DNA from 4 places in the Cobetia sp. 2AS genome. Region 3 is predicted to be linked to each of the others. Evidence: predicted binding sites of a transcription regulator. Region 3 holds the regulator's gene; each other region holds the start of a gene.
What was found. Region 3 encodes sigma-54, which starts transcription at its own class of promoters, with help from an activator protein. Its sites were predicted from a motif close to TGGCACNNNNNTTGCTNT; they were not measured.
Positions count from the first base shown of each region.

Region 1: the regulator sigma-54 is predicted to act here: its motif matches at 5,084-5,101, upstream of QD356_RS04175 (ammonium transporter).
Region 2: the regulator sigma-54 is predicted to act here: its motif matches at 5,143-5,160, upstream of QD356_RS11010 (NarK family nitrate/nitrite MFS transporter).
Region 4: the regulator sigma-54 is predicted to act here: its motif matches at 4,540-4,557, upstream of QD356_RS14315 (P-II family nitrogen regulator).

Region 1 is NZ_JARWKQ010000001.1:981,952-989,655, forward strand. Features, by position in the region: gene QD356_RS17830 (response regulator transcription factor) at 1-901, opposite strand, end outside; gene QD356_RS04165 (histidine kinase) at 898-2,172, opposite strand; gene QD356_RS04170 (aminomethyltransferase family protein) at 2,439-4,853, shown strand; gene QD356_RS04175 (ammonium transporter) at 5,206-6,564, shown strand; gene QD356_RS04180 (hypothetical protein) at 6,702-6,869, shown strand; gene QD356_RS04185 (phosphodiesterase) at 7,052-7,704, shown strand, end outside.
Region 2 is NZ_JARWKQ010000003.1:253,778-261,481, reverse strand. Features, by position in the region: gene QD356_RS11035 (NAD(P)-dependent oxidoreductase) at 1-689, shown strand, start outside; gene preA (NAD-dependent dihydropyrimidine dehydrogenase subunit PreA) at 689-2,053, shown strand; gene QD356_RS11025 (TetR/AcrR family transcriptional regulator) at 2,203-2,823, opposite strand; gene QD356_RS11020 (CmpA/NrtA family ABC transporter substrate-binding protein) at 2,991-4,199, opposite strand; gene QD356_RS11015 (ANTAR domain-containing protein) at 4,250-4,825, opposite strand; gene QD356_RS11010 (NarK family nitrate/nitrite MFS transporter) at 5,388-6,746, shown strand; gene QD356_RS11005 (hypothetical protein) at 6,868-7,035, opposite strand; gene QD356_RS11000 (GNAT family N-acetyltransferase) at 7,199-7,648, opposite strand; gene QD356_RS10995 (hypothetical protein) at 7,694-7,704, shown strand, end outside.
Region 3 is NZ_JARWKQ010000001.1:128,240-135,943, forward strand. Features, by position in the region: gene rapZ (RNase adapter RapZ) at 1-747, opposite strand, end outside; gene QD356_RS00555 (PTS sugar transporter subunit IIA) at 885-1,355, opposite strand; gene raiA (ribosome-associated translation inhibitor RaiA) at 1,365-1,673, opposite strand; gene QD356_RS00565 (RNA polymerase factor sigma-54) at 2,334-3,782, opposite strand; gene lptB (LPS export ABC transporter ATP-binding protein) at 4,016-4,756, opposite strand; gene lptA (lipopolysaccharide transport periplasmic protein LptA) at 4,760-5,338, opposite strand; gene lptC (LPS export ABC transporter periplasmic protein LptC) at 5,447-6,130, opposite strand; gene QD356_RS00585 (HAD hydrolase family protein) at 6,130-6,699, opposite strand; gene QD356_RS00590 (KpsF/GutQ family sugar-phosphate isomerase) at 6,826-7,704, opposite strand, start outside.
Region 4 is NZ_JARWKQ010000005.1:228,956-236,659, forward strand. Features, by position in the region: gene QD356_RS14290 (host attachment protein) at 1-63, shown strand, start outside; gene QD356_RS14295 (LysR family transcriptional regulator) at 208-1,155, opposite strand; gene QD356_RS14300 (ferredoxin--NADP reductase) at 1,442-2,218, shown strand; gene glnK (P-II family nitrogen regulator) at 2,349-2,687, opposite strand; gene QD356_RS14310 (ammonium transporter) at 2,837-4,084, opposite strand; gene QD356_RS14315 (P-II family nitrogen regulator) at 4,116-4,454, opposite strand; gene QD356_RS14320 (accessory factor UbiK family protein) at 4,892-5,266, shown strand; gene QD356_RS14325 (hypothetical protein) at 5,361-5,639, opposite strand; gene QD356_RS14330 (YifB family Mg chelatase-like AAA ATPase) at 6,792-7,704, shown strand, end outside.

The DNA.
Region 1 (7,704 bases), 850 kb from region 3:
CGTCCGCGGCGGGCGCTCGGCTGGCATCGCTCGCGGGCGTCAGCGGGTGAGCGTAGACCCAGGCGGCCAGTTCCAGTCGCGAATGCAGGTTCAGCTTGCGCAGCAGATTCTTGACGTAGACCTTCACCGTGCTGTCACTGATGCCCAGCTCGCGGGCAATCAGCTTGTTGCTGAGGCCGCGCCCGATCCATTTGAGGGTATCGCGTTCACGCTCGGTCAGGCCTTCGTACCATTCAGGTGCCTTGGGCAATTCAGGTGTCGTGTGTCGGTCAGGTGTCGTGGGTCGGTCGAGAGCGGCGGCCCCGTCGAGCGTGGAGCCAGCAGAGGGCTTCGCCGCGGCTGGCGGCGCCTCAGCCTGCTCCCGCTCCTGCTCCTGTTTATGCTGTTGTTTATGCGTCTGTGCTTGCGAGTGTTGTTCGCGCTGGCGGTGGTCCTGCTGCAGACGCCGGGCGAGCAGCAGCAAGGTCTCTTCTTCCAGCCCCAGCTTGCCGTCGACCACGGCCTGCAGGCGCTCGAGAATGCGTTCGGGGTCGGTGTCCTTCATCAGGTAGCCATCCGCCCCTTGCTGGATGGCATCCAACAGGTGGCGGCTGTCATCTGAGGCGGTCAGCAGCACCACCTTGAGAGTGGCATCACGCTGCTTGAGATGACGCATCAGAGTCAGGCCATCGAGCTGCGGCATCTGCCAGTCGACGATCACCAGCTCCGGGGCGAGGGTGGACAGGGCGTCAAGCAGATCGGTGCCGTCATCGAAGTCGGCCACGACCTCGAACAGGCCACCTTCACTCAACAGCTCGGCAAGCCCGCGCCGAAACAGCGGATGGTCGTCGACGAGCACGACTCGTGTCGGGGGTGTCGAGGGTGTCTGGTGTGTCGAGGGCATCTGGCGAGTCACGGTCATGTGTCGTGGCGCTCCCAGCTCAGTGTCACGCGGGTACCGCCATGGCGGGGTTGGGTGATGGCGAAGTCGGCCCCGAGCTGGCGCGCGCGATCCTGCATGATGCCCAGCCCGAAATGGGCGGGGGCGATGTCGGCAGGGTCAAAGCCGCAGCCGTTGTCCTCGATGGTCAGCAACACCCGCTCCGCCGGCTGAGGCCCTGAAGATTGATAGAGCAATTGCAGGCGCAGGTGGGTGGCCCGGGCATGGCGCACGCTGTTGGTCATCGCTTCGCGCACGATGAACATCACCTGCAGGGCCTGGGCATCGGGGAGGTGCAGCGACTGGATGCGGTTGTCGAGCTCGAACACCAGCCCTGAGCGTGTCTCGAATTCCTCGATCAAGTTATCCAGCACACAGGCCAGCGGCGCGTCTCCCCAGGTGGCGTGTGCGCCGTTGATCAGTTCCCGGGTCTGGCGCAAGGCGCGCCGGGCCTGGGTATGCACGTCGTCGGCCAGTGCCTGCACTTCCTGTGGCGCATGACGAGCGGCGCGAGTCAGGCGTGCGCTCTGCATCTGCAGATAACTCAATTCCTGGGCGAGGGTGTCGTGCAGCTCCGCCGCCAGATGTCGGCGTTCGTTCTTCAGCGCCTGCGCCACCGCTGCCTTGATGTCTTCGGCGTGACGCGCCTGTTGCTGCTGATGCAGTGCCAGGCCACGGCTCAGGGCATCGATGGCGGCGCTCGCCAGCCTCGATTCGAGGGCTGCGGCGGCCGGCTCTCCAAGCCACAACCAGTCATCGTCAGTCGCCTGTCTGTCAGTGGTGTGCGTGAGGGCGATCAACACCCCGTGGGGCTTGCCCGAGACAGGTAATGGCTGGCGGCTGGCGTGCGCGTCGTGAGCAATCTGGCTGACGATCTCCAGCAGGGTCTGACGCGTCTTTGCGGGCAGGGCGAGGCCAGTCGGCGCGATCACCTCATGGCGTTGCTGATCGACCCCGCGATGCAGCACGCAGCTCTCGACAGGACGTGAGCAAGCCTGAGCGCCGGCAACTTGCTGGCTCAGTAAGTCCATCCACTCTCGCAGCAGCTCTCCCAGCAATGATGGCAGCGTCTCCGTGAGGTCAGCGCAGGTGGCGATGCGCAGGGTGATGGCGTCGAGCTTGGGAGTCTCGCGCTTCGCATCGTCGGGGGAGGAGTGCAATGGGTCGTCGGCACGGCGTACATCAACCAGGGCGGCCGCCGTTCGTGCAGCAGGCACCTTGCCTTCCTTCCCTGCGCCGAGAATGACTTGCATGCGTGCTCCTCTCTCTACTTCCTGCTTCGGGGTTCTTTCTTCGGGCTTGCGATGTCGCGTCAGCAAGCTTGATGAGCAAGCTTCATGCCAGTGAACGGCTTACCCCTTCATGGGTACCTCTCTTGATGGATTGTCGCGATCTCCACTGTGAGTAAATTTAATTAACCATGAAGAACGTGGTGCGTCACAGAAGGGGACATGCACCATACAGGCACATCGGGGAGCAGCTTCACCCCAACACGCGTGCAACGCCGGACCCACTTGCCATGACCACAAGAGGTATCACCACGATGGAGCTTGCAGTCGAGATACCCGCTGCCACGCCGTGCCAGCTGTATCGTTATCGAATACCCGGGCTGGATGCGCTGGCGCTTGAGCTGTCGCCGGGGGACAGCGTGCAGGTGTCATCCGTCGATGGTGCCCAGGCCTGCGAGTGGCTGCTATTGCCACCAAGGGACCGGGAGGGAGAGCACCGGGTGGCAGAAGTTGGAGAGCTTGCAGACGCAGTCGATGGACTGACACTCGCGCGCTACGCCAGCATCACCTGTCTGGAAGAACATGCCTTTGCCAGCCAGCCACAAGGGGCAGAAGAGGGTAAGGCCGAGCAGGCACGAAGCCCGTTCACCCAGCAGCGTCTGGCAGCGCTGGGAGTCGCGCAGGTGCCGCTGTCGCAGTGGCAGCGTTTGTCAGTGGCCGGGTTGCCGGCCGAGATTCGCTGGCCGCGTGAAGCACCTGCCGCGCGCCTGATTCTGCTGGCTCCCGGTAATGACATGTCGATCGATGGCAAGCAGCTGGCCACTGAGCTTGAGGTATCGCACTTCTGCGAGGGGCTGGTGGGGCAGGAGCAGCTGCCAGCGCCATTGGCGCCGATCAAGCAGGAGACGAGAGTCTCGGCGGGCACGGTCGAGGTCTATGAGGTCAAGCAGGGCGAGTGGATCCAGATCATCGATGTGGCGGGCCGACAGTGCTCCGACTTCGTGGCCTTCGATGCCAATGCCTGGGCGCAGGGTGAAGAGCTGGGGCTGGACTCCGGCGCGACGCGCAGCCTGTCCGGTCATTGCATGCCCAATCCGGGGCTCTATTCGGTGTTCTTCGATCAGTATCTGCATCCGATGCTGGAAGTGGTGCAGGACACGGTGGGGCGCCATGACAGCTTCATGCTCGCCTGTTCGCCGCAGTATTACGAACACCACGGCTACTTCGGCCACGATAGCTGCACGATCAACTTCAACAACGCCCTGTCGGCGTCGCATGGCATTCAACAGCGTGCCAGCTGGCCGGCGATCAACTTCTTCTTCAATGCCTATGTAGAGCCCTGCGGCACCCTGGCGGTGGATGAGCCCTGGTCGCGCCCCGGCGACTATGTGCTGCTGCGCGCCGACCGTGACCTCATCTGCGCCTCATCGGCCTGTCCGGATGACATCGACGCCGCCAATGGCTGGGTGCCGACCGATATCCAGGTGCGCATCTACGCCGCTGAACATGATTTCCCCCGTGGGATCGCCTATCGCAATCGGCCCGAGGAATTGCCGCGCATGACACTGCCCACTGCCTTTCATCCCTGCACCTCCGCCTTGACCAAGCAGTTCATCGACTACCACGGCTACTGGCTGGCCACGCATTACGAAGGGTGGGGTGCGCGGGCCGAATATCTGGCCTGCCGCGAGCGGGTCGCGATGATGGATCTCTCGGCGCTGCGCAAGTTCGAGGTCGCCGGTCCCGATGCCGAACGCCTGCTGCAATACGCATTGACCCGCAATGTACGACGGCTCTCCATCGGCGAGGTGGTGTACTCGGCCATGTGTCAGGAAACCGGCGGCATGCTCGATGACGGCACCTTGTTCCGCATGGGCGAGCAGACCTTCCGCTGGATCTGCGGTGACCCGGCCAGCGGCCAGTGGCTCAGGGAGCTTGCCCAGCGCCAGGGCTATCGCGTCACGGTGCGTGACTCCACTCATCAGCTGCACAACATCGCGCTGCAGGGGCCGAAGAGCCGCGAGGTGCTGGCGCCGCTGATCTGGAATGCGCGTACCCAGCCAGACGTTCAGGGGCTGGGCTGGTTCCGCTTCATGATCGGTCGTCTGTCGGGGCCGGATGGCATTCCGCTGATGGTGTCGCGTACCGGCTATACCGGCGAGCTCGGTTATGAAATCTGGTGTCATCCCAAGGACGCCCCGGCCGTGTGGGAGGCGATCTGGGCGGCGGGTGAGCCCCATGGCATCGCGCCGCTGGGACTGGATGCCCTCGACATGCTGAGAATCGAGGCGGGGCTGATCTTCGCCGGTCATGAATTCTGCCCGCAGACCTCCCCCTATGAGGCGGGCATCGGCTTCACCGTGCCGATGAAGAGCAAGGAAGAGGACTTCGTCGGGCGGGCAGCGCTGCAACGCGAGGCGCCGGAATCACGGCATCGCGTGATGGGCCTGAAGATGCACAGCAGCGAGTTGGTCAGCCATGGCGATCTCGTCTACCACGGCCGCTATCCGGTGGGCGTGGTCACCAGTGCCACCCAGTCGCCGCTGCTCGATCGCTCCATCGCGATGTGCCGCCTGGCACCGGACTTCGCAAGCCCGGGAACCCAGCTTGAGATCGGCCAGCTGGATGGCCATCAGAAGCGCCTCGCCGCCGAGGTGGTGACATTGCCCTTCCATGACCCGGAGCGCCTCAAGGTGCGTAGCTGATCTCACTGCAAGGCGGGCAAGCATGAGAGGTGAGTCGCGAGCAATGACCTGCGTATATGCAGCGCCCTGCAAGTCATCTCACGGTGCATGCCGTAGCCGGCATGCCTCAATAACGCCCATCCTCCTCGCAGGGAAGGCTCCATGGGCTTCATATCTGAAGAGGAGCCCTCGGTTTCAAGAATGATGCAGTAAAAACAACAAATTGCTGAGGGTGGCCAATGAGGGTCATCTGGCATGTCGCTTGCTTTATCCAGCAGGTCCCCTTGAAAAACAACAACAACCCCCGGACGGGCAGTGCCGCTTGCACAGTGAAGCGCGCTGATCCACAGGCTCCGGTAAAGGAGAAAAGACGATGGATGAAAAGACGTTGCAAAGCATATTGGATATGCATCAGGCGATGAACATCGAGGTGTTCTATTGGTGGTGTACCGCCATCATGTTCCTGATCCATGCAGGCTTTCTGGCCTATGAGATCGGTGCCTCGCGTTCCAAGAATGCGTTGGCATCCGGCATGAAGAACGTGCTGACGCTGGCCTCGATCATCCCCGCCTTCTACTTCGTGGGCTGGTGGATCTACAACGCCTTCCCCAACGGGCTGATCCCCATCGAGGCGTCCGCCGCTCTGCCGTGGAGCGCGAGCATGCGTCCGGACGCCGATGACATGGGCACCGGCATCTTCTTCGCCGCCTTTGCCCTGTTCGGCGCGACTACCGGCTCCATCCTCTCGGGGGCGGTGATCGAACGCATTCGCCTGGGGGCCTTCCTGATTCTGGCGGTGATTCTCGGCGCCGGTGTCTGGATCATGGCGGGCGCCTGGGGCTGGCATCCGGATGGCTGGATGCTGCACAAGCTGGGCTACCACGATGTCGGCGCCGCCGGTGTGGTGCACGCCGTGGCCGGCTTCTTCGCGCTGGGCGTGCTGCTCAATCTGGGCGCGCGCATCGGCAAGTACAGTGACGATGGCAAGCCGCAGGTGATCGCGCCGCACAACATGCCGATGACGTTGATCGGCCTGATGCTGATCATCGTCGGTTTCTTCGGCTTCCTCGGCGGCTGCATCATCTTCAACACCGGTGACATCGGCTGGACCACCATCTATGGCAATCGCACCAACCTTTCTGCCTTCGCCTTCAATACCCTGATGGGCTTCGGTGGCGGCGTGATCGGTGCCTATCTGTCCTCGCGTGATCCCTTCTGGACCATGTCCGGTGCGCTGGGCGGCATCATCACCGTCGCGGCGGGGCTGGATCTCTACAACCCGGGGCTGGCCTTCGTGCTGGCGGTCACCGGTGGCGCCCTGATGCCGAAGATCGGCGCACTGCTCGAGAAGCGTGGCCTGGATGACTCCGTCGGCGCCTTCGCGGTGCATGGCTTCTGCGGCTTCTACGGCGTGGTACTGGTGGGTATCTTCGCGGCTGGCTTCCCGAATGTCGGCGAAGGCGTGCCGGACGTTTCCTTCACCGGCCAGCTGACAGGTGCGGTGGTGATGGCACTGACAGGCTTCATTCCGGGCTGGGGCGTGGCCTATCTGCTCAAGAAGTTCAACCTGCTGCGCGTGCCGCCGCATGTCGAGGTACTGGGGCTGGACCTGTTCGAAGTCCCGGCCAAGGCCTATCCGGAAAGCCTGTCCTCCGAGACGAGCTCCAGCGTGCCGGCACGTTCCGGTGGGGTGGTCGCGGCGCCGATGGACAAGCGTCCTGACATCAGCTGAGCCTTGGTAGCTGAGCCCCCGGCACACATTGTGAAGGGGCCGGTCTGTCAAGATGATGTCGAGATAAGCGCTGACTGGCCCCGTTATTGCAGTACTGGTAGACCCAACCGATATCCGCTTTCGTAAGGAGTCTTGCAATGGAAACTGTCGATACTGTGGTACACGCTGGCAACTACGCCTTCTTCTTCAGCAACTCTGGTGCCGTGGCGGTGTGCCTGCTGGTCGCCGCTGGCGTCTGCATTGCGCTGAGCGCCAACATCCTGCGCCACGAGAAAGCGTCCTTCGAGAGCAAGAAGACGCCGTGACCCTCCGGGCATCAAGACCGGCACATCAAACGCCGCAGCGCTCAGCGCTGCGGCGTTTTTGATAGGTGGCATGCACCCGATTGGCTTTGCGCGAAGAGAGTGTGGCGTGCGTCACGCAGTCGTCACCTGAGAGCTTGATAATGGCGGCCCCTCAAGGTGGCCCTCATGGAACGCGCGATAGCATGAAACTGATCCATCTGACCGACACCCATCTGGTCGCTCCTGACAAGCGACTTTACGGGCTGGACCCACGTGCACGGCTGGCGGCTGCCGTCGCTGATATCAATCTGCACCACGGCGATGCTCAGGGCGTGATCATCAGCGGTGACCTGACCGATCGCGGTGAACCGGCCGCCTTCCAGGCGCTGCGTGAGGTACTGGAAGAACTGTCGATGCCGTATTTCCTCGGCATGGGTAATCATGATGCGCGTGAGGCTCTGCAGGCCGCCTTCCCGGAGCTGCCCTGCGATGACGGAGGCTTCGTGCAGTATGCGCATGCCTTCGGCCCCGGCGCTGATGATTGCGTGCTGGTGATGCTCGATTCGGCGGTCGCGGGGGAGCATGGCGGTCTGCTGTGTGAGTCCCGCCTGGCGTGGCTGGATGCCTGTCTGGCTGCGCATCATGATCGCCGTATCCTGCTGGCGCTGCATCATCCGCCCATGGTCCTCGGCATCCGTTACATGGACGACATCCGCTTGCAGAATTCACAGGCGCTGCATGACGTGATCCAGCGGCATGGCAATGTCGAGCACTTGCTGTTCGGGCATGTGCATCGTCCGGCCAGCGGTGTCTGGCGGGGGCTCTCGTTCTCGACCCTGCCGGGCGTCAATCACCA
Region 2 (7,704 bases), on a different contig from region 3:
TTGGCACCAGCCATGCCCTCGGCCTGACCGGCGAGGATGCCAGCGGCCTGATGGCGGCCACCGACTTCATCAAGGTGCTGCGTCAGAGTGGCGAACTGAACGCCCTGGCGGTGCCCAGGCACGCTGTGGTGATCGGCGCCGGCAACACCGCCATCGATATCGCCGTGCAGGCCAGGCGCCTCGGCGCGCAGACGGTGGACCTGGTCTACCGGCGTGGCGAGGAGCAGATGTCCGCCACCCATCACGAGCAGGAAATCGCGCGCGCCAATGGCGTGATGATCCACACCTGGGCGCGCCCGCTGGCGATCGATGTGGCAAACGATAGTGATAGAAGCGAAGAAGGTGATGACGCCGCGCTCAGCGCGATGCAGTTCGCGCGCACGCGGGTCGAGGATGGCCGCCTCGTCGATACCGGCGAGACCTTCACGCTGGCCTGCGATGGGGTCTTCACCGCCATCGGCCAGGGCTTCGATGACGCGAGCCTGAGCGATGCACATGCCGCAGGGCTGGCCCGCGAGGGGGCCAGGATAGAGGTGGACGAGATGCTGCGCACCAGCCTGCCCGGCGTCTATGCCGGCGGTGACTGCATCGCCCGCGGGCAGGACCTCACCGTTCAAGCCGTCGCCCACGGCAAGCTGGCCGCCGAGGCCATCCATCACGATCTGATGCTCAAGGTGGAGGCCGCCTGATGACCATTCATACCCCGCTCAATGACGACAACGCCCGCCCGGCAGGTGCTGACTCAAGTGCTGGATCAAGCGGCGATCACGTCGCCAGCTACAAGGCCGATCTGTCGGTCAACTTCGCCGGCATCCGCGCCCCCAACCCCTTCTGGCTGGCCAGCGCCCCGCCCACCGACAAGGCCTACAACGTGGTACGCGCCTTCGAGGCCGGCTGGGGTGGCGTGGTCTGGAAGACGCTGGGTGAAGACCCGGCCGCGGTGAACGTCTCCTCCCGCTACTCGGCGCACTATGGCCCGAATGGCGAGGTCAGCGGCTTCAACAACATCGAGCTGATCACCGACCGCTCGCTGGAGATCAACCTGCGCGAGATCACCCAGGTCAAGAAGGACTGGCCGGACCGCGCGCTGATCGTCTCGCTGATGGTGCCGTGTGAGGAGGAGGCCTGGAAGACCATCCTGCCGCAGGTCGAGGCCACCGGCTGTGACGGCATCGAACTCAACTTCGGCTGCCCCCACGGCATGCCGGAACGCGGCATGGGCGCGGCGGTGGGCCAGGTGCCGGAGTATGTCGAGCAGGTCACGCGCTGGTGCAAGACCTACAGCTCGCTGCCGGTAATCGTCAAACTGACGCCCAACATCACCGACGTGCGCGAACCGGCCAAGGCCGCCTGGCGGGGTGGCGCCGATGCCGTCTCGCTGATCAACACCATCAACTCCATCACCCATCTGGATCTCGACCGCATGGTCGCGCATCCCATCGTCGGTGACCGCAGCACCCACGGCGGCTATTGCGGCAGCGCCGTGAAGCCTATCGCGCTGAATATGGTGGCCGAGATAGCGCGCACGCCGGAAACCGCCAATCTGCCGATCTCCGGCATCGGCGGCATCTCCAACTGGGAGGATGCCGCGGAATTCATCGCCCTCGGCGCGGGCAGCGTGCAGGTGTGCACGGCGGCAATGCTGCACGGCTTCCGTATCGTCGAGGAGATGAAGGACGGCCTGGGGCGCTGGATGGACAGCAAGGGCTATCAGCGTATCGACGAGTTCTCGCGCGCGGCGGTGCCCAACACCACCGACTGGAAGCAGCTGGACATGAACTACCAGGTGATCGCCCGCATCGACCAGGACAAGTGCATCGGCTGCGGACGCTGCTATATCGCCTGCGAGGACACCTCGCACCAGGCCATCATGCATCTGGCCAAGGACAACGGCACCGCCCGCTATGAGGTGAAGGACGCCGACTGCGTGGGCTGCAATCTGTGCGAGATCACCTGCCCGGTTGAGGACTGCATCACCATGGAAGTGCAGGACACCGGCAAGCCGTACATGAACTGGATGGAGGACCCACGCAATCCGCATCGCGCGGCCTGATACCTGATCGCGGGATGCAGGTAGCAATAGATGGGAACCAAAAAAAGGGGCTGCCAGCAATGGCAGCCCATTTTTCATTGGCTTGATGCCCCACCAATGATAACCATGATTAGCTTAATGACAATTAAATCATGAAGTCACCTGCTGACTCAGGCGGACAAACCGACACCCTTCAGCAGCACCCGCGTCACGTTCTGCACCGCCTGCTCGAATTCCCGATCACTCAGCGCCTTGCCCTGATTGAGCACCGCGATCTGGTGGTCGAAGTCGGCGTAATGCTGGGTGCTGGCCCAGATCATGTACAGGTAGGCGGAGGCATCGATGTTGTCGATGCGGCCCTCGCCGATCCACTGGCGCAGGCGTGACTTCTTCATCTCGGCCCACTCGTCGAGCCACACCGTCAGCTCTTCGCCCAGCACCGGCGCGCCCTGCATGATCTCGCTGGCCCACACCTTGGAGCCATAGGGGCGCTGGCGCGAGTGCATCATCTTGGCGCGAATGTAGGTGGAGAGCACCAGCTGCGGGTCGTCGTAGGCCTCGAAGCACAGCGCATCTTCCTTCCACAGCGCCAGCAGGCCATCGAGCACCGCCCGATACAGCGCTTCCTTGGTGCTGAAGTAGTAATGCAGATTGGACTTGGGCAGCTCTACCTCGGCGGCAATATCGACCATGCTGGCGCCGACATAGCCCTTGAGAGCGAAGATCTTTTCGGCGGCGAGCAGGATGCGGCCGACATTATCCTTGCGAATCTGAGACTTGCGAGTGGTCATGCGATCCCCTGACGCGGTGCTGGCAGTGCGATGAGAATATCACAACCGCACTGCCAACATGTCTGAGCCGTCAGGTTTGCCCTGCCATCCGGCAAGGACGACGACTTCTCTGCAAGTGCTGTGCAATCCCGCGCCAGCGCGGATCGGCAAGGACCGCGCCCGCGACATCACTCGAAGACCGCACCATCGATGAAGCCATCCGCCGGCATCGGCACCTGGCCCGCCTCGCCGCTCAGCCACCAGGGCACCGGATGCGTGCCTTCACTGCGCTCATCCGCCACCGGCACCACCATGCCCAGCTTGCGGGCCGCCGTGCGGTAAAGATCCGGGCGCACACAACGTGTCAGCGTCGCCTCGAGATCCTCGTCATTGAAGCCCTGCAGATGCCCCCAGCGCTGCATCTGGGCGATGTACCAGCGCGTCTGGGAACGCCACGGGAAGTTGGCTGCGTAGCGATGGAAGATGGTCCAGCCGGGATTGTGCTGCTGAAACTCCTCCACCGACTGCTCGACATCGACGTCTTCCAGCCCGCGCGTCACCACGCTCATCGGCACCTCCGGCATGCCCTCGTCGTGCAGCCACTCGGCGGCCCTGTCCCGATTGCCGGGGCGGTCCAGCCAGGCGCAGGCATTGAGCAGCGCGCGAATCAGCGCCTGATGCGCCAGCGGATGCTGCTCCGCCCAGTCCTCGCGCACGCCCAGCACCTTTTCCTGCCCGAAGCGCCAGATATCGTGACTGCCCGCCACCACCTGCCCCATGCCCTGCGCCGCCGCCAGACTGTTCCAGGGCTCACCGACACAGAAGCCATCCAGCGCACCGCTGGCCAGCTGCGCCGCCATCAGCGGCGGCGCCACGGCGCGCATCTCGACGTCGCGGTCCGGATTGATGCCGCCCGCCGCCAGCCAGTAGCGCAACAGATAACGATGCGAGGAGAACGGGTGCACGCTGGCCAGCTTGAGCAGCGGCTCGCCGCGCTGTTTGCGCTGGTGCACATGCGCCGCCAGCGCCTTCGCGACCTGCAACGGGCTGGAGAGGTCGTGGCCGTCCTCGCCGAGGGTGGCCATCAGCGCGCGCGACAGCGTGATGGAGTTGCCGCCCAGATTCAGTGTCATGGCACTGATCACCGGCGTGGCGCGGCCATCCAGGCCCAGGGTCGAGGTCAGCGGCATCAGTGCCAGCATCTGCGCGCCCTGCAGCACGCCGGTCTGCAGGTCATCACGCAACGCCGCCCACGAGGGTTGCCACTTGAGTGTCACCGCCAGCCCCTCCTCGCGGAAAAGCCCCAACTGCTCAGCGACCACGAAGGGCGCGGCATCATTGAGTGGCATCAGGCCCAGCGTCAGCTGATGGCCATTCAGGGGTACATCTGTGGGCATCACGCACACCTCTTGAACGATCGAGAGAGAAGGACAGTACGGCGACCGGCTCAGCGCCGACGCGCGGCCTTGAGCAGCTCATCGGCCAGCTCATGCAGGGCCAGGCGCCGGTTCATGGCGGTCTTGCGCAGGTATTGGTAGGCGGCATCTTCACTGAGCCCACGCGTCTCCATCACCACGGCCTTGGCACGATCGACGCTGCGCCGCTGCACCAATGTGGTCTGGGTACGGTTGAGCTCCCCCTTGAGCGCACGGTGCGCCTCGAAGCTGGTGATGGCGACCTCGACCATGCTGCGCACCATCGCTGGCATGACGTGGTCCACCACATAGGCCGAGACACCGGCGCCGGCCGCCTCACGCACGAGGTCCGGGGCATCTTCACTGGCCAGCATGATCATCGGCTTGGGATAGCGTCGCCCCAGCTGGCCGAGATGCTCCAGGGTGTCGCGGCTGGGCAGGTCGGCGTCGATGATCACCGCATCGGGCTGATGCTGCTCGACCAGCGCGTGCAGGTCCTCGTGCTCGTCAACGCGCAGCGCCACCTCGAAGCCGGCGCTCAATAGCGCCTGCTCCAGCGCGGCGGAGCGCTCACTGCGGACATCGACGATCAGCACGGTCACGGGCATGTCAGGTTTCCTTGGGTCGGGCATGAGACTTGCCGTACACCCAAGCAGGATTCGTGCCGCAATCTGGTGCAACCTTGCGGCCAAAGGCCTTCAGAGCGGCCGAGCCGAAAGCGTCGCTGCACTGCAATGAGGCACGCGCCTGCCCGACCCTCCCAGCGCCAGTCGCGTGCGCCAGACTGGTACCTCGCGCCTCGATGACGCACCGCCAGCGCGCATCGAGCGCGCCTCCAGCCCGAGACACCGCCTGCGCGTGCCAACCTACTGCCCTCGCCAAGCCATTGATCTTCTGGGACTTGTCCCGCCCACACCCCCGCAACTGGCGCGCTACTTGCTTTGTTCCTGTCACTTGCCGCACAGACGCTCTGCTGCCGGCAACCATGGCATCACCGACTGCTGCCATCGCTATCCATGACGTGGACCAGGCTCTTCGGAGTACGAGTGCGTCGAACCAGGCCCCTCAATGACGAGGCGCCCTTGCTGTCGTTCATTCACAGCCGTTCGACCACTCGCCGAGCACACCTGACTTCGTGCCCGGCACCGACGCTGAATCAGGAGCCCACTCATGGATATCCGCAACAAGGCCAGCCGCATTCGGCTGTTCAGCTTCAACACCCCGCAAATGCGCGCCTTCCACATGTCGTGGTTCGCCTTCCACGTCTGCTTCTTCGGCTGGTTCGGCATCGCGCCGCTGATGGCCGTGGTGCGTGACGACCTTGGCCTGACCAAGACCCAGATCGGCAACACCATCATCGCCTCCGTCGCCATCACGGTGATCGTGCGCCTCGCCATCGGCGTGCTGTGTGATCGCATCGGGCCACGCAAGGCCTACACCTGGCTCTTGTGCCTCGGCTCGCTGCCGGTGATGTGCATCGGCTTCGCCGACAGCTTCGAATCCTTCTTCCTGGCCCGTCTGGCCATCGGTGCCATCGGCGCCTCCTTCGTCATCACCCAGTACCACACCTCCGTGATGTTCGGACCCAACGTGGTCGGCACCGCCAACGCCACCACCGCGGGCTGGGGCAACCTGGGCGGCGGCACCACTCAGATGCTGATGCCGCTGGTGATGGCCGGCCTGCTGATGCTGGGCGTCGAGCAGACCCTGGGCTGGCGTCTGGCGATGGTCGTGCCGGGCATCGTGCTGTTCCTGACCGGTATCGCCTACTACTTCTTCACCCAGGATGCGCCGGACGGCAACTTCAGCGAGCTGCGTGAGCGTGGTGAGCTGCCCAAGGCCGAGAAGGAATACAGCATGCGCGCCACCTTCGGCGCGGCGGCACGCGACATTCGCGTCTGGGCCCTGTTCCTCGTCTATGGCGCCTGTTTCGGGGTCGAGCTGACCATCAACAACGTCGCCGCCATCTACTTCTTCGACCACTTCGATCTCGATCTCGCCACCGCTGGTCTCATCGCGGGCCTGTTCGGCCTGATGAACCTGTTCGCCCGCACCCTGGGCGGCGTGTTCTCCGACCTGTTCGCGCGCCAGTCCGGCCTCAAGGGCCGCGTGCGCTGGCTGTTCATCGCGCTGCTGTGTGAAGGCGTGGCGCTGGTCGGCTTCGCCCAGATGGAAACCCTCGCAGTCGCCATCGGCATCATGCTGGTCTTCAGCCTCTTCGTGCAGATGGCGGAAGGCGCGACCTTCGGTATCGTGCCCTTCGTCAATCGCAAGGCACTCGGCGCGGTCGCCGGCATCGTCGGCGCGGGCGGCAACGCGGGCGCGGTCGCCGCGGGCTTCCTGTTCCGCAGTGAAGAGCTGACCTACCAGGAAGGCCTGATGTACCTGGGCATGGGCGTGATCGTGATCTCGCTGTTCGCGCTGCTGGTGCGCTTCAGCGCCGCCACTGAAGCCGAGGAAAGCCGCGCCTACGACGCCGCCGTCGCGGACCGCAAGCAGCAGAGCGAGCAGCAGCCCGCCTCGGCATAAGCGGATTGCTTTCTCCCCGAGCCAGACACAAGAAGGCCCCGCCTCATGGGAGGCGGGGCCTTCTTGTGTCTGATGACAGCTCAGGTCAGCGGCGACTCATCGCAGCGCTGGCAGCCGAGCCTCAGCTATCGGTGGCGTTCTCGACGCTATCACCGGCTTCCTCGACGGCGTTGTCCATCTTCTCACCGGCCTTCTCCATCGGGCCTTCGTCCTCGCAACCGGCGAGCGACAGGCCACCGAGACCGAGCATGGCAATCATCAGCGAACTACCCAGAGTCTTGAGCTTCATGATGTCTCTCCTTAAATCATCGGTCGGAATGACGCGACAGCTGCCATCACGCGCAGGCTGTCACGTGGTGTTACCCATGACATGGAGCGGGAGCCTTGCTGTTTCAAGGGTCACGCAACGCCGAGTTGCCTGTTGCTGATCAAAACCAATCGCTCAGGGCTGCTCAGATACCCAGCTCAGAGAAGGTATCGGGAAACTGCACTTCACCGCCCAGCCCCTCCAGATAGTCCGGCAGCAGCTCGAAGGCGACGAAGGAACCCGGCACGTCGTCATGATGGCAGTAGAGCCCGTAATGACACGCCGGATGAAAGCCCAGGTGGGTATAGAAATCCGCATGGCCTGCCGCCACCACGGCCCCCGCCCCCAGCAGCCGGCAGCGCTTGACCGCCGAGATCACCAGCCGCTTGCCGATGCCGTGACGCTGATGCTGGGGCAGCACCGCCAGCGGCGCCAACGCCATCAGCACGCGGTCCGGGTAGCCGGAAAGCTCCACGCGCGACACCATCACATGCCCCAGCAGGCCGCCCTCGCCTTCACTGAGGTGACGGCCGGTCTCCGGGTCGGTGACACGCTCGGCCACCAGCGAGATCTGCGCCAGATTGCCTCGACGCAATCTGTCACCCAGGCGCGCTTCACGATGGCCGGCAAAGACGGACTCATGAATGCGGT
Region 3 (7,704 bases):
GGATACCGTCAGGTAGCTGCGATTGCTGTCCTGATAGGCGGGCAGCCAGCGTTCCAGCCAGCCGGCGATATCGTCATGCATCGCCTGGACGGTGGGGTAGCGCTGCAGGAATTCGGCCACGCTGTCGTCGCGACCGGTATCGCCGCGCAGATTGATGTCCCAGTACGGGTTGGGCAGGCAGCGGGCATCGAACACCATGTCGGCGTCGGTCGGCACGCCATGCTTGAAGCCGAAGGATTCAAAGGTCAGCGTCAGGTGGCGGGAGCTGTGCTGGGCGACCTGCTCGGTGATCCGCGAGCGCAGGTCGTGCACGCTCAGGTTGGTCGAGTCGATGACCAGGTCGGCCTTCTGGCGGATGGGAGCGAGCGTCTTCTGCTCGATCTCGATGGCCTCGGCCAGGGTGTGGTCATTGTCGCGCGTCAGAGGGTGACGACGACGGGTCGCCGAGTAGCGTTCCAGCAGCACTCGCGAATCGGTGGTCAGGTAGACGACCTGCACGTCCATGCCGCTCTGGCGGACGTTGTCGAGCAATTCGGGGAAGCGGGTCAAGGCTTCCGGCAGGTTGCGGGCATCGATGGAGACCGCGATGCGCCGACGCGCCGGGCTGTCCTTTTCGAGCTGATCGACCAGTGGCGCCAGCAGCATGCCGGGCAGATTGTCGATGGCATAGTAGCCAATATCTTCCAGCGCCTGGAGAGCGATGGATTTCCCGGAGCCGGAGCGGCCGCTGATGATCACGATCTTCATGAAGTGCTCTCCAAGGGCGAGGTCAACGTCGAAAGAATGCAGGGGTGGGGCAGAAGGCTGCCCGCTATCAGTGCGCTGTACGTCGGCCGATGGAAGGCCAGCAAGACGAAAGCCCGGACGATGTCCGGGCCTGTCATTCAGCGCGCCGGTAATTCGGCGATGGCTTGGGTCAATGCCTCAAAGAGTGCACGCTGGCTGTCTGCTTGGCGCAGGGCCGAGCGATTGGTCGGGGAATTGAGCAATTCCGCGACCTGCCCGAGCAGCGTCAGATGGGTCTCATCCGCTTCCTCAGGCACCAGCAGCACGAACAGCAGATCGATGGGTTCTCCGTCGATGGCATCGAAGTCGATGGGTTCACCGAGCTTCAGAAACGCAGCGATTGGCGTCTTGCAATGCGGGCTGCGTGCATGGGGCACGGCCACGCCGTGGCCAATGCCGGTCGACCCCAGTCTTTCGCGCCCGATCAGGCGCGAGAAGACTTCCTGGCTATCCAGGCTGGGAATGTTCTGTGCGATGAAGGTGCTGAAGAATTCAAGCACCCGCTTCTTGCTCCCCCCGGGGACACCGTAAAGCGTGCGCTCGGGGGGAAGGATCTGATCAAGTGTCATGGCGGAAGGTCAACGGGTCCCGGTGCCCTGAGAGCGAGCCTGGGACTTTTCCTTGTGTTTGACCAGCTGGCGATCCAGCTTGTCGGCGAGCGCGTCGATGGCAGCGTACATGTTGGGGTCTTCTGCCAGGGCGTGGAGGTCAGCGCCTGCCGCATGCAAGGTGCAGGCAGCCTGCTGGCGCTCCTTCTCGATCGACAGAGTCACCTGAACATTGGTGATGTTGTCGTAATGCCGTTCGAGGCGAGCGAGCTTCTCGTTGACGTAATCGCGGAGAGGATCGGTAAGTTCCACATGATGCCCGGTGATATTCACTTGCATGGACACGCTCCTTTATCCAGCGGGTTGCCATTCAATTGTAACCCTTTTTGACTACGAGCAAACCCTGATCGGACGCTCTGCAACAGGCTTGACGGCCACCGTCTGGCGATGTTTTCGCACCCTTGCCAGTGGCGTCAGATGTCGTGAGCGTCTGTACCGACAATGCCCAAGCTTTGCGCAAAGATCAACGCTGCGCTGCATCGTGGCTCAGTGCTTGTCTTCAACTCAGTGAGGGGTATCGGAGTGGACTTCAAGGGCACGTCTGGTGGGTGGTGCGTGAAAGACGCGCAAGAAGGCGGGTTTTCGTCGCCAATCCCTGCATGTACGTCACCTTTCAGGCGCTCCGATTGCGTGGAGCAAGCGGCGTTCCGGGAGGTTCACCGGGTGTCATCCAGGTGCAATACGCGCAAAAGTGACTTTAAAAACATGCGATTGACGGTGAATGACGCTGCCGTAACGGCGGTTTTTTACCGTCATCCTGCGCGCCGTCATGTGCCATGACGGGCAATTGGCGAGCGGTTGCCGGGATGACAGGGAACGCGACAGGCGTACCGCTGCCCGCGAAGTCAGAGGCTGATGAGCGGAAAATCCAGCGCTTGAGGTTGGCGGCGGCTGCCATTGTGGAGGTGAAAGCAGGGCATGGCAGCCGCAGGTGACGGGTCAGGCCAGACGCTTGCGCTCGCTGGAGGAGGGGATGCCCATCGCTTCGCGATACTTGGCCACGGTACGACGTGCGACCTCGATGCCATCGCTGGCGAGCAGATCGACCAGCCGCGAGTCGGAGAGAGGCTTGCGGGCCGGCTCTTCCGCGATCAGCTTGCGGATGCGGGCACGAATGGCGGTGCTTGAGTGAGCGTCGCCATTGCCGCTGCCACCGACCTGGCTCGAGAAGAAGAACTTGAGCTCGAAGACGCCGCGCGGGGTGTGGATGTACTTCTGGGTCGTGACCCGCGAGATGGTCGATTCGTGCATCTCGACCACTTCGGCGATGTTGGCCAGAATCAGCGGCTTCATGCCTTCCTCGCCTTGCTCGAGGAAGTCGATCTGGCGTGCCATGATCTCGCGGCCGACCTTGAGCAGGGTGTCATTGCGTGATGACAGGCTCTTCATCAGCCAGCGCGCTTCCTGCAGGTTGTCCTTGAGAAAGGTGTTGTCGGCGGACTTGTCGGCACGCTTGATCAGTGCGGCGTATTCCGGCTGGATGCGCAGCTTGGGCAGCGCTTCCGGGTTGAGCTCGACCTGCCAGCCATGCCGGGTATGGCGCACCAGCAGATCAGGGATCACGTAATCGCTGGCGGGCTCGCCCCAGGCGGATGCCGGACGCGGATCGAGCGCGCGCACCAGGCGGATGACGTGGTCCAGCTCGTCATCGTCAAGGCTCAGGCGCCGCTTGAGCAGCTTGCGATCATCGTTGCCCAGTGCCTCGAGGAATTGGCGTACCAGGCGGCGCGCCTGCGCCAGCAGCGGCAGATCATCCGGCAGCAGCGCCAGTTGCAGCAGCAGGCATTCGCGCAGATCACGGGCAAAGACGCCGGTCGGGTCGAACTGCTGCAGACGCAGCAATACCTGCTCGAGCTCGGAGGCCTTGAGGCCGGGCAGGCCCTGGCCACGCAGGCCATCGACCAGCTCATCGAGAGACAGGCTCAGATAGCCGGCACCGTCGACGGCATCGATCAGGCTCTCCGCCATCTGGCGTTCACGGCCATCGAGGTCGGTCATCGCCAGCTGCCAGCGCAGGTGGTCCTGCAGGCTCTCGACGCTGGTATTGCGATCGAAGTCCGGCCCTTCCTCGCTCCCGCTGCCACTGCCGGAGCTGGTCAGGCTACCGGCGTGGTCCTGGTAGAGGTCCGACCAGTCACTGTCGAGGGGGTATTCCTCGGGAATCTCGCTCGAGGAGTCGGCAGTGGAGATCTCGCTCGAATCCTGTGTCTCGACGACATCCAGCGACTCGTAGTCCTCGTCGAGCTCCAACATGGGGTTGGACTCGAGGGCTTGCTGAATCTCCTGACGCAGGTCGAGCGTCGACAGCTGCAGCAGCTGGATCGCTTGCTGGAGCTGCGGCGTCATGGTCAGCGAGGTGCCGAGGCGGAGTTGCAGGGTGGGTTTCATGGAGTCAGTCAATTCACGGCAAAGGAACGTGCTTACTACGCTATACCGTGACTCGGGGCACTGACAAGTGGTTGTCGTGAATATTCAAGCAACTTGCATGCCATGTTTCCACCAAGGTGGTATGGACGTCATGCATGCGTCTGATGTCAGACATGAAAAAGCCGCTACGCGATAAAATCACGCAGCGGCTTTTGAAGCTTTTGCCTCGCGAGGACTCAGCGCAGCCGCTGACCCTAGAGCGTGAACTCGTGACCCAGGTAGACGTCGCGCACCTGCTGGTTGGCCAGGATGGAGTCCGCGTCACCGTGGGCGATGATCTGGCCATCGCCGACGATATAGGCGGTGTCACAGATATCGAGTGTCTCGCGCACGTTGTGGTCGGTGATCAGCACACCGATGCCACGATCGCGCAGTTGGCGCACGATGCTCTTGATCTCGCCCACCGAGATGGGGTCGACGCCGGCAAAGGGCTCATCGAGCAGTACGAAGTCCGGCTCGGTGGCAAGCGCCCGGGCGATCTCGACCCGTCGACGCTCACCACCGGACAGGCTCATACCGGCGCTGGCGCGGATGTGCGTGATGCTGAATTCCTCGAGCAACTCTTCAAGGCGTGCCTTGCGGCCATTGCGATCCAGGTCCTTGCGGGTCTCCAGAATCGCCATGATGTTGTCGGCCACCGACAGCTTGCGGAAGATCGACGCTTCCTGCGGCAGATAGCCGATGCCGGCGCGTGCACGCTGATGCATGGCGGCAGCGGAGAGGTCCTTGTCATCGATGGAGACGTTGCCGGCATCGGCGCGCACCAGTCCGACGATCATGTAGAACGAGGTCGTCTTGCCGGCGCCGTTGGGGCCCAGCAGGCCGACGATGTCGCCTTGGCGGATCTCCAGCGAGATGTCCTTGACCACCTTGCGGCCCTTGTAGGCCTTGGCCAGATGGCGAGCGCTCAGCGTACGCGGAGTAGCAGCAGTCATGACTCAGTTTTCCTTGCTGGCATTGGTGCCGCGCGGCGTCAGGGTCATGTGCACGCGACCGCCTTCGGTCTGCTGTGCCGTCTTGCTGTTGTTGGCGTTCACCTGGCGCTTGTCGAGGAAGTACTCCACGTAGCCGCCTTCGAAGGTGTCATCGCCTTTCTCGAGACGCGCATTGCCGACCAGCTCCACGCGGCGCTCCAGCGCATGGTAGCGGATGGTGTCGGCCCAGCCCTTGACCAGCTTCTCGTCGGGTGCGGGTTGCTGTTCCAGGTAGGCACGCTTGCCGGTGGCCTTGACCAGCGAGATCTCGCCGCTGCCGGCGCGACTGATATCGACGCGGCTGGCATCGAGTTTCATGCTGCCCTGGCGCATTTCCACCTGGCCGGTGTAGGTGGCGGTGCCGGCCTTGTCATCGAGCGACAGGGCGTCCGCGGCGATGTTGATCGGCTGGCTGGCATCGCTGTCCAGCGCCATGGCGGCCGGGGCGAAGGTGGACATACCCAGTGCCAGGCAGAGCGCCATGACACCGCTGTTGAGGGTCTGGCGACAGGCCGTCAAGGGCTTGCGAGTCGTGGAAGTCATGGTGGCTCCTTGGCATGACGGGGTCGCCGCCCGAGCAATGATGCCATCGAGCGGCAGAGAAGAAGGTGTTGCGGCGCGGGTCATGGCGTGACGGCCAGCCCGGCGGGTTCATTCACCGCTGGCAGGCGCTGCCTCGAAGGTGCTGTTGACGCGCCCATCATCGGAGGTGGTGCTGTCGGTGGCCGAGTCGATGCGCTCGGCTTCCTTGCTGGCCTCGCTCTGGCCTGTGCCGGGTTGCAGGACGCTGCGAACACGGCCCTGCAGCACGGCGGAATCCTGTGAGAGGTCGGCGCTGAAGCTGTCGCTTTCGACATGCTGGCCATTCTGGGTGATCACGACCGGCACGTCACTCCAAGCGCGATTCTGGTCACGGCTGTAGTGCAGGACATCGGTATCGAGGGTCCAGCGGTCATCGGGCTGGCGCAGTCTGGCATTGCCCTCGAGGGTGAAGGTGTCGCCGCCGGCACTCAACACGCCACTGTCACCCGTGGCATACCAGCGGCGGTCTTCACTGTCGTTGGTGCGAATCTTCGGGGTCTGCGCCCGGGTCACGTCATCGCCTGGCGTGTGCTCGATATGCGGCGAGGTCATGGACTGGATCGCCACGCCGCGCCCATCGAAGCGTGTCATGTCTGCCCCGTCGAGATAGTAATCCGGCTCACTGCTGTCGACCTCGACGTTGACGGTCGATTCCAGGCTGTTGCGCTGCTCGATCAGCGCCAGCACGCCACCGACGAGCAGCAACAGCAGCATCAGCCAGAGACGCGGAGAAGGGCGGGGCAGACGTAACATCAGGGACGCGACTCCTGCAGGTAGGTGTCCAGCACCGAGGCCCAGTGGCCCTGTGCCTTGAGCAGCAGATCACAGAGCTCGCGCACGGCGCCATCGCCGCCCTGGCGTGAGGTGACCCAGTTGGCCTCGCTCATCACGTAGGCCATGGCGTTGGGCACGCTGACGCCGAGACCGACACGACGAATGGCCTCGCGGTCCGGCAGGTCATCGCCACAATAGGCGACTTCTTCCAGCTCGATCCCGTGCTCGCGGCACAGGTCGGTCAACGCGACCAGCTTGTCTTCACGGCCCTGGATGACATCCTGAATGCCCAGTTCCTTGGCGCGACGCTCGACCATCGGCGAGCTGCGGCCGGTGATCAGCGCGACGCGAACGCCACTGCGCAGCACCAGCTTGAGGCCATGGCCATCCTGGACGTGGAAGGATTTGGTCTCGACGCCGTTGGCATCGTAGTGCAGGCGGTTGTCGGTGAGCACGCCATCGACATCCAGCGCCAGCAGACGCACGCGGCGTGCGCGGTCGATGATGTCCTGCGGATATTCTTCGCTCAGGGAATTCGTGTCGCTCATGGTCTTTCTCCTCGCACTCCGTGCATGCTTGACGCTGTCCTGTGAACGGCGCTGATGGGCGTTGAGCGGTAGCGTCTTGCCGGGACGGTCTGCCGTCGAACAGAGACAGCGATCGCCCGCGGGAGTTCAGATCACGCCGCTGGCCAGCAGGCCGTGCATATGGATGGCTCCGATGGGGTGCTCATCCTCGTCACAGACTACCAGAACGCTGATGCGGTTTTCTTCCATGATGCGCACCGCTTCGGCGGCCAGCATGCTGGCGCGCACGGTCTTGCCGCCACGGGTCATGACATCATCGACCTTCAGCGCGCGCAGATCGCCGTGCTGGTCGAGGGTGCGGCGCAGGTCACCATCGGTATAGACGCCGACCAGGTGGTCGTCATCATCGATCACGCAGGTGAAGCCCATGCCCTGACGCGTGATCTCGAGCAGCGCATCGCGCAGCGGGCTGCCGAGTGCCACGCGCGGCAGGGCGTCGCCATGGTGCATCACGTCCTGAACCCGCAGCAGCAGGCGGCGGCCCAGGCTGCCGCCCGGATGGGAAAGCGCGAATTCCTCGGCAGTGAAGCCGCGGGCCTCCAGCAGTGCCACCGCCAGGGCGTCGCCCATCACCAGCGCAGCGGTGGTCGAGGCGGTCGGTGCCAGATTCAGCGGGCAGGCTTCCTGGGCGACGCTGGTGTCCAGATGTGCATCGGCGTCACGCGCCAGGGTCGAGCCGGGCTTGCCGGTCATCGAGACCAGCGGGGTGCCCATGCGCTTCAAGAGCGGCAGCAGCGCCGTGACCTCGGCGGTCTCTCCGGAGTTGGACAGCGCCAGCACCACATCGGCCGGCGTGATCATGCCCAGGTCGCCATGGCTGGCTTCACCGGGGTGGACGAAGAAGGCCGGCGTGCCGGTGCTGGCCAGGGTGGCGGCGATCTTGCTGGCGACATGGCCGGATTTGCCCATGCCGGTGACGATGACGCGGCCCTTGGTGGCCAGCATCAGCTGACAGGCGCGGTCGAA
Region 4 (7,704 bases), on a different contig from region 3:
AAGGACCTCTCCCACGAGAGCGCTGATGAGATCAAGGCACGTTTCACCGGCTTGACTCACTGATCACTCCCCCGTCATGCAGAGACCAGGACGCCGCCAGCGGAAACGCTGGCGGCGTCTGTGTGAGTGCTCGCTATTCTTGTGAGCCTCATGACGTGAGGAGATAGTGCCATCAGGCTCGGTTGCTGAAGGCCTTGCATGTGCGAATCACGGCACCTGCGGCAGGATGATCTCGTCACTGCGTGAGGCGCTGCCGCTCAGGTTGCGGCAACCGGCGACGAATTCGCGCATCGCCTGGGTGATGAAGCGATCACGATGGTGGACGAAGCGATAGGCGCGCGTCAGCTCCAGCCATGGAGTGGGCAGCTCGACGAGGCTGCCGCGCCGAAAGGCATCTCTCAGCGCGAGGCGCGAGATGCAGCCGATGCCGAGCCCCGCTTCCACGGCACGCTTGATGGCTTCGGTGTGTTCCAGCTCCAGCATGATGTCGAGGCGCTGGGAGACGCTGGTCGAAGGCCCGTCCAGATGTGGGCGCAATGCCTGCTCGAAGGTGCTGCGTGTGCCGGAGCCACGCTCGCGCATGATCCAGCGTGCCGCCAGCAGGCGCTCAAGCGTGACCTCGCCCTGTGCCAGCGGGTGTGACGGCGCACAGAAGATGCTCAGCCGATCACTGACCCAGTGGGTCGCCTCCAGCAGCGGATGCTCCACCTCGCCTTCCACCAGCCCGATGTCCAGTTCGAAGTGCACCAGCTTGTCGATCAGCTGATGGGTGTTGTGCACGTGCAGCTCGACGCGGCTGGCGGGGTGATGGTGCAGAAAGTCACCGATGATCTGTGGCGCAAGATAGTTGCCGATGGTCAGCGTCGCGCCGATCTCCAGCGAGCCGGTGGCGTCCTGCTGACCGAGCAGCTGCTCCAGTTCCTCGGCCTGGTCCAGCAGCGCGATCGCCTTGGGCAGCAGCTCACGCCCCAGGCCATTGAGCCGCAGGCGCTTGCCATGGCGATCGAACAGCCGGCAATCGAACTGACGCTCCAGCTCGGCCAGTGCCGTGCTGGCCGCTGATTGCGACATGGCCAGACTGTCGGCGGCAAGCGAGACATTGTCATGCCGCGCGACCGCCACGAAGACGGCCAGCTGGCGAAGGCTGTAGCGCATTCGACCTCCCGGGGCATGCAGTGAAGGGGCAGAGATGAGGAGGCGAAAGTGAACGCAACGCAGGATTCGCCGTCAGAGCGGGCGGACCCTGCACGATCGAGGTTGAAATGCGATTCATTCGCAACCAATATTGGTAAACTAGATAACCTATATCCAGATAAGCCATTTAACGCATAACCCTGCAGTGACTACAATCGCTGCATAGTTCATTGGGTCATAAGCTGTTATTTGTTTATGCCAATAGAGAATATCGAATTCGAGGGGCCACGCCCCGGGAGGCCATCAGGTGAGCAGTCTGACCACAACCGAAGTCATCGACGTCCATCACTGGAACGATTCGCTGTTCAGCTTCCGCACTCAGCGTGAAGACAGCCTGCGCTTCAAGAACGGCCAGTTCGTGATGATCGGCCTGGAAGTCGAAGGCAAGCCGCTGATGCGCGCCTACTCGATCGCCAGCCCGAACTACGAGGAGCACCTCGAGTTCTTCTCCATCAAGGTGCAGGACGGCCCGCTGACCTCACGCCTGCAGCACCTGCAGCCGGGCGATCAGATCATGGTCTCTCGCAAGCCGACAGGCACGCTGGTACTGGACGACCTGCTGCCGGGCGAGAACCTTTACCTGTTCTCCACCGGCACCGGTCTGGCGCCGTTCCTGAGCGTCATCCAGGATCCGGAAACCTATGAGCGCTATGACAAGATCATCCTGATGCACGGCGTGCGCCATGTCTCCGAGCTGGCCTATGCCGACATGATCGCGGAAGAGCTGCCCAAGCACGAGTATCTGGGCGAAGAGATCGCCGAGAAGCTGATCTACTACCCGACCGTGACGCGCGAGGAGTTCCGCAACCAGGGCCGCATCACGGATCTGGTCGAGAACGGCAAGCTGTTCGAGGACATCGGCCTGCCGCCGCTGGACCCGAAGCGCGACCGCGCCATGATCTGCGGCAGCCCGGCGATGCTCGACGACATCAGCGCCATGCTGGATGCGCGTGGCTTCGCCATCTCGCCGAAGATGGGCGTGCCGGGTGACTACGTGATCGAGCGTGCCTTTGTCGAGAAGTGATCCGCGAGCATCACGCATGAGCGACAAGTGCTGAAACGAAAAAACCGCAGGCCGATGGCCTGCGGTTTTTTTGTGTGCTCATGTCACCCGTCGGGGCAGCACGTCAGTGCCAGGGGCTTGCGCCAGAGGCTCAGACGGCGTCCTTGCCGGTCTCGCCGGTACGGATGCGAATGACCTGCTCCAGCGGCGAGACGAAGATCTTGCCGTCGCCGATCTTGCCGGTATTGGCGACATTGGTGATCGCCTCGATCACGGAATCGATCATGGCGTCATCCACCGCGACTTCCAGCTTCACCTTGGGAAGGAAGTCGACCACGTACTCGGCACCCCGATACAGCTCGGTGTGGCCCTTCTGGCGGCCGAATCCCTTGACCTCGGTCACGGTGATACCCTGCACGCCAATCTCCGACAGGGATTCGCGCACGTCGTCGAGCTTGAATGGCTTGATGATGGCAGTGACCAGTTTCATCGTGTCTCTCCTTGGGTGATGGTGCGGGTAACGAGGCCTGCTCGTCACGCCGGTCTCTGACTCAAGCATACACCGCTTATCCAGTCAGGAAAAAAGACTCCCGCCAGGTGGCGGGAGTCTTGATGCTGCAGGTGCTGTCGCGTCCAGGCTTACTTGCGGCTGGAGGTGAATTCCGGATAGGCCTCCATGCCACATTCGGCCAGATCCACACCTTCGTACTCTTCTTCCTCGCTGACGCGAATCCCCATGACGGCCTTGATGATCAGCCACACCACGAAGCTTGCGATGAACACCCAGGCGAAGATGGAGGCGGCGCCCAGCAGCTGTGCGGAGAAGGTGGCATCGTCATTGGTCAGCGGCACGGCCAGCAGACCCCAGAGACCGACCACACCGTGCACGGAGATGGCGCCGACCGGATCATCGATCTTCAGCTTGTCGAGACCGACGATGGAGAACACGACCAGCAGACCGCCGATGGCGCCGATCAGGGTGGCAGCACCGACGCTCGGTGCCAGCGGACCCGCAGTGATGGCGACCAGGCCAGCCAGCGCGCCGTTGAGGGCCATGGTCAGGTCAGCCTTGCGGAACCACAGACGGGCGAGGATCAGCGCGGCGATGACACCACCACAGGCGGCGGCATTGGTGTTGACGAAGACCTGAGCGACCGCGTTGGCCTCATCGATGTTGGACAGCACCAGCTCGGAGCCGCCGTTGAAGCCCAACCATCCCAGCCACAGGATGAAGGTACCCAGCGTGGCCAGCGGCAGGTTGGCGCCCGGGATGGCATTGATCTCGCCATTCTTGCCGTACTTGCCCTTGCGAGCGCCCAGCAGCAGCACGCCTGCCAGTGCGGCGGAAGCGCCGGCCATGTGCACGATGCCGGAACCGGCGAAGTCGCTGAAGCCCGCTGCGCTCAGGAAGCCGCCACCCCAGGTCCAGTAACCCTGCACCGGATAGATGACACCGGTCATGACCACGGCGAAGGCCAGGAAGGCCCACAGCTTCATGCGCTCGGCGACCGCACCGGAGACGATGGACATGGCGGTAGCCACGAACACCACCTGGAAGAAGAAGTCGGAACGTGCGCTGTAGTAGATGTCGCCACCGGAAGCGAGCGCTTCCTCAGCGGTATTCTCGGCACCGATCAGGAAGCCCAGGCTCGGCAGGAAGCCGCCTTCGGCGCTCGAGTACATGATGTGGTAACCGACGACCATGTACATGGTGCAGGCGATGGCGAACAGCGCCACGTTCTTGGTCAGGATCTCGGTGGTGTTCTTGGCGCGGACCAGACCGGCCTCGAGCATGGCAAAGCCGGCTGCCATCCATAGCACCAGGGCGCCACAGACCAGGAAGTAGAAGGTATCAAGTGCGTACTTGACCTCGATGATCTCGTTCATGCGGGGTTCTCCTTGTTATTGTGCGCGGGGCTCAGACAGCGTCGGCGCCGCGTTCACCGGTGCGGATACGGATGACATCGTCCAGCGGAGTGACGAACAGCTTGCCGTCGCCGATCTTGCCGCTGTTGGCCGCCTGGGTGATGGCGTCCAGTACCGATTCCACACTGCTGTCATCGACAGCCACTTCAATCTTGACCTTGGGAAGGAAGTCGACGACGTACTCGGCACCGCGATACAGCTCGGTGTGCCCCTTCTGACGTCCGAAGCCCTTCACTTCGGTGACGGTAATCCCCTGCACGCCGTTGTCGGCCAGTGCTTCTCGCACGTCGTCCAACTTGAAGGGTTTGATGATGGCGGTGATCAGTTTCATGTGCTGCCCCCGTTCGCTACCGGAATGATCATTCTTGTTAAGCATGGCCAGTCAGATGAGCTGGCGGCCTGTTCCTGACAAGTGCATCGCACGAGATGTGCCATGCGGCTGAAAATCCTTGTAACTCATCTGGTTATCGCAGGATGGCTGACAGTCTTTTGGCCTGTGCAAAGATGGCTGAATCCGAAGGTCACCTGGCATGCACCGTAATGGTGCTGTTTCTGCGCCTTTGGGTGTGGGGGCAAGTGCTAATGTGGTGCAGGTGTGTGCCTGCCGATGAGGATTGTCTGGTGCAGGACGATGCGGGGCATGCACCCGACTCCAGGGTTGCGTATCCTTGCAGCAGGACACGACGGCCCCATGTACAGGGGTGTCATCATTTTCTGACCGGCAGTCCGCACGACGCGGCCGCCGGCCCGCAACGGCTGAGGTGCAGCATGTTCAAGAATGACGTCATCGGGCGTATGGCCCAGCAGATCGGTGAGCGCCTGCAGGATGCCTCGCATGGCCCGGAAGAGCTGCAGAAGTCCGTGCAAGGGGTGATGCGCGGTGCCTTCGACCGCATGGAACTGGTCTCGCGTGAAGACTTCGACATCATGATGGATGTGCTGACGCGTACGCGCAGCCGCGTCGAGTCGTTGGAAAAGCAGGTCATCGCCCTCGAGGCACTGCTGGAAAAGCAGGGGCTGGTAGCGGGCAATGCACCGGCTGCCGAGCCCGCCACACCAGTGGATGACGAGGGGGAAGCCGCGGTAGCGAAGCGTGAAGCCGCCAGTCACGCCGCGGAGATCGAGCGCCAGCGCGACGCCTGATTCCGTCAGGTGACGGCTGAACCAAAACCGCCACGCCCTTTCGGGGCGTGGCGGTTTTTTGCGTCATGGGCGCCGCTGATTCTGAGGGGCGGCCTCAGGCAGTCTGGGGACGAGTGCCCAGCATCCAGCGCACCAGACCTACCACTGAGGCGATGATCCAGAAGATCTCGATCACGAAGCTGGCGAGGTTGAAATTGATGCACAGGCTGATCAACAGCAGGATCGCTCCGCTCAGATTCATCAGGTTGTAGGTCAGGCTGCGGGCATCGAGTCTGCCGATCTGCAGCAGGAAGAAGGCGCCGACGACCAGAGCGGTGCCTAGCATGCCGATCACATCCGCCAGGGATGCCAGTGGGGCAAGCATGTCTTGCATGGGTAGTGCTCCTGAAACAAGCCGAAGTCGTCCTGAATGGCTGGCCCTTTCCGTGGGTTGGACGATTCTCTGCCGCGCAGCGGCGGCGTTCCGTGAGACAGCTTGGCGGTCATCCCGGCGAAGCCGGGACAACCGATCAAATATACAGCAGTCCCCGTCTGGCGGCACTCTTGTGGCTCTCTCGAGGGCGCTATCGGCCCTGTATGAGCACTTTCTTGGTGCAGGCAGGTATCGAGTCGGCCTCACACCATGCCCATGTGGCGACTGGCGGCGCTGGAATGCGCCAAAACAGGCGCTTTTGCGTGGAAAGTGCTGCCAAAACCGCTACTTTTAATTCGCCGCGAGCGTTTGTCGGCAATGCTGGCGAGCGACCCGCAGCGTCAGCACCCAGGCGCGTCGCGGCGCGTGAAGCTGGAATGGCAGTCGCAGCCGCAGATGCAGGGCACCAGACGCTCTCAATCACCAGGCAGCCGTGAGCCGTCACCCAGCGCCAGGTCCTCAGGCGCCAATCCCCGGCATCAACGACCCGATGCTCGTGCAAAGTCCTCGAACGCAGCGCATGCACCTTCTCTGACTCCTCTCCGCCAGGCGCCTCATGAGCCCCTCTGGCTAAATCTGATCTCTGACATGGCTTTCATCACTCGACTGAGTCGATCGTCCAAGCACCCTGCCTGCAGTTATTGAGTTTAATTTCTGTTGGTTGGTGCTTGTGAGTTGAGGTCGGGCTGTGGGTGTCCTGGTCTTACGTTGGCTCGCTTGATCATCGATGGTATCAGTGCCTTGAATGATGAAGTTTTGAGCGCTCAAAAAACGTCCACACGCAATGATTATGTAATCTTATCCACAGCCTGTCTTTTTGTTACGTATCCAGTAATTGCGTGAGCCTGAGGCGTAAAGAAATTTACGTTATAGGCGACAGAATCGTCACCTGAACACGTATTTCCAGGCGGCGCATGGCAGTGTCGTGGGGGTATGCGAAGCCTTGCGGCAATTGTCGAGCGCCCGAGCGTTGAGGCGCTCGCCTTCTGGGGAGTATGAGGTTTGCCATGCTGGGAGGGTTGGCAGCGGTGTGTGCCTTCATGCTCATGGCAGGCCAGTGCCTGCTCCGATTGCGCCGTGCAACTGAGAGGCGGCATCACGCAGGGAAGGCTCATGTCATTGGCAATGTTGCGCACGCGCGCGTCACTTGGTCTCGAAGCACCGGAAGTTCAGGTGGAGGTACACCTTTCCAACGGTTTGCCGGGGCTGTCCATCGTCGGCTTGCCGGAAGCGGCGGTGAAGGAGAGTCGCGAGCGGGTGCGCAGTGCGCTGCTCAATGCCGGGTTCGAGTTTCCGGCGCGGCGCATCACCCTCAATCTGGCGCCAGCGGACCTCCCCAAGGAAGGCGGACGCTTCGATCTGCCCATCGCGCTGGGGATTCTGGTCGCCTCAGGGCAGATACCGGAAGAGGCCGTGGCAGCGATGGAGTGCCTCGGCGAGCTGGCGCTGGATGGCAGCATCCGTGCCGTGACCGGCGTGCTGCCAGCCGCACTCTGCTGTCGCAAGGCGGGGCGGACGTTGGTGGTGCCGCGCGGCAATGCCGACGAGGCGGCGCTCGCCGAGGAGTTGGAAGTACTGGCGGTGGGGCATCTGCTGGAGTTGGTGGCTCACCTGCTGGGGCGCGAGCGCCTCACGCCGCATGTGTGTTCGATCATTCCCCAGGCGCGCCTGCCGGAGCCCGACCTGAGCGAGGTGCGTGGCCAGCATCAGGCACGCAGGGCATTGGAGATCGCCGCGGCCGGCGGCCACAACCTGCTGTTCGCTGGTCCGCCGGGCACCGGCAAGACGATGCTGGCCAGTCGCCTATCCGGCATCTTGCCGCCACTGGGCGAAGGGGAAGCGCTGGAAGTCGCGGCGGTGCGCTCGGTATGTGGTCTGCCGATCATGGAGCGCTGGGGGCAGCGGCCATTCCGCGCCCCGCACCACACGGCCAGTGGGGTCGCGCTGGTGGGAGGTGGCTCCAAGCCGCGTCCGGGCGAGGTGTCGCTGGCGCATCATGGTGTGCTGTTTCTGGATGAGCTGGCGG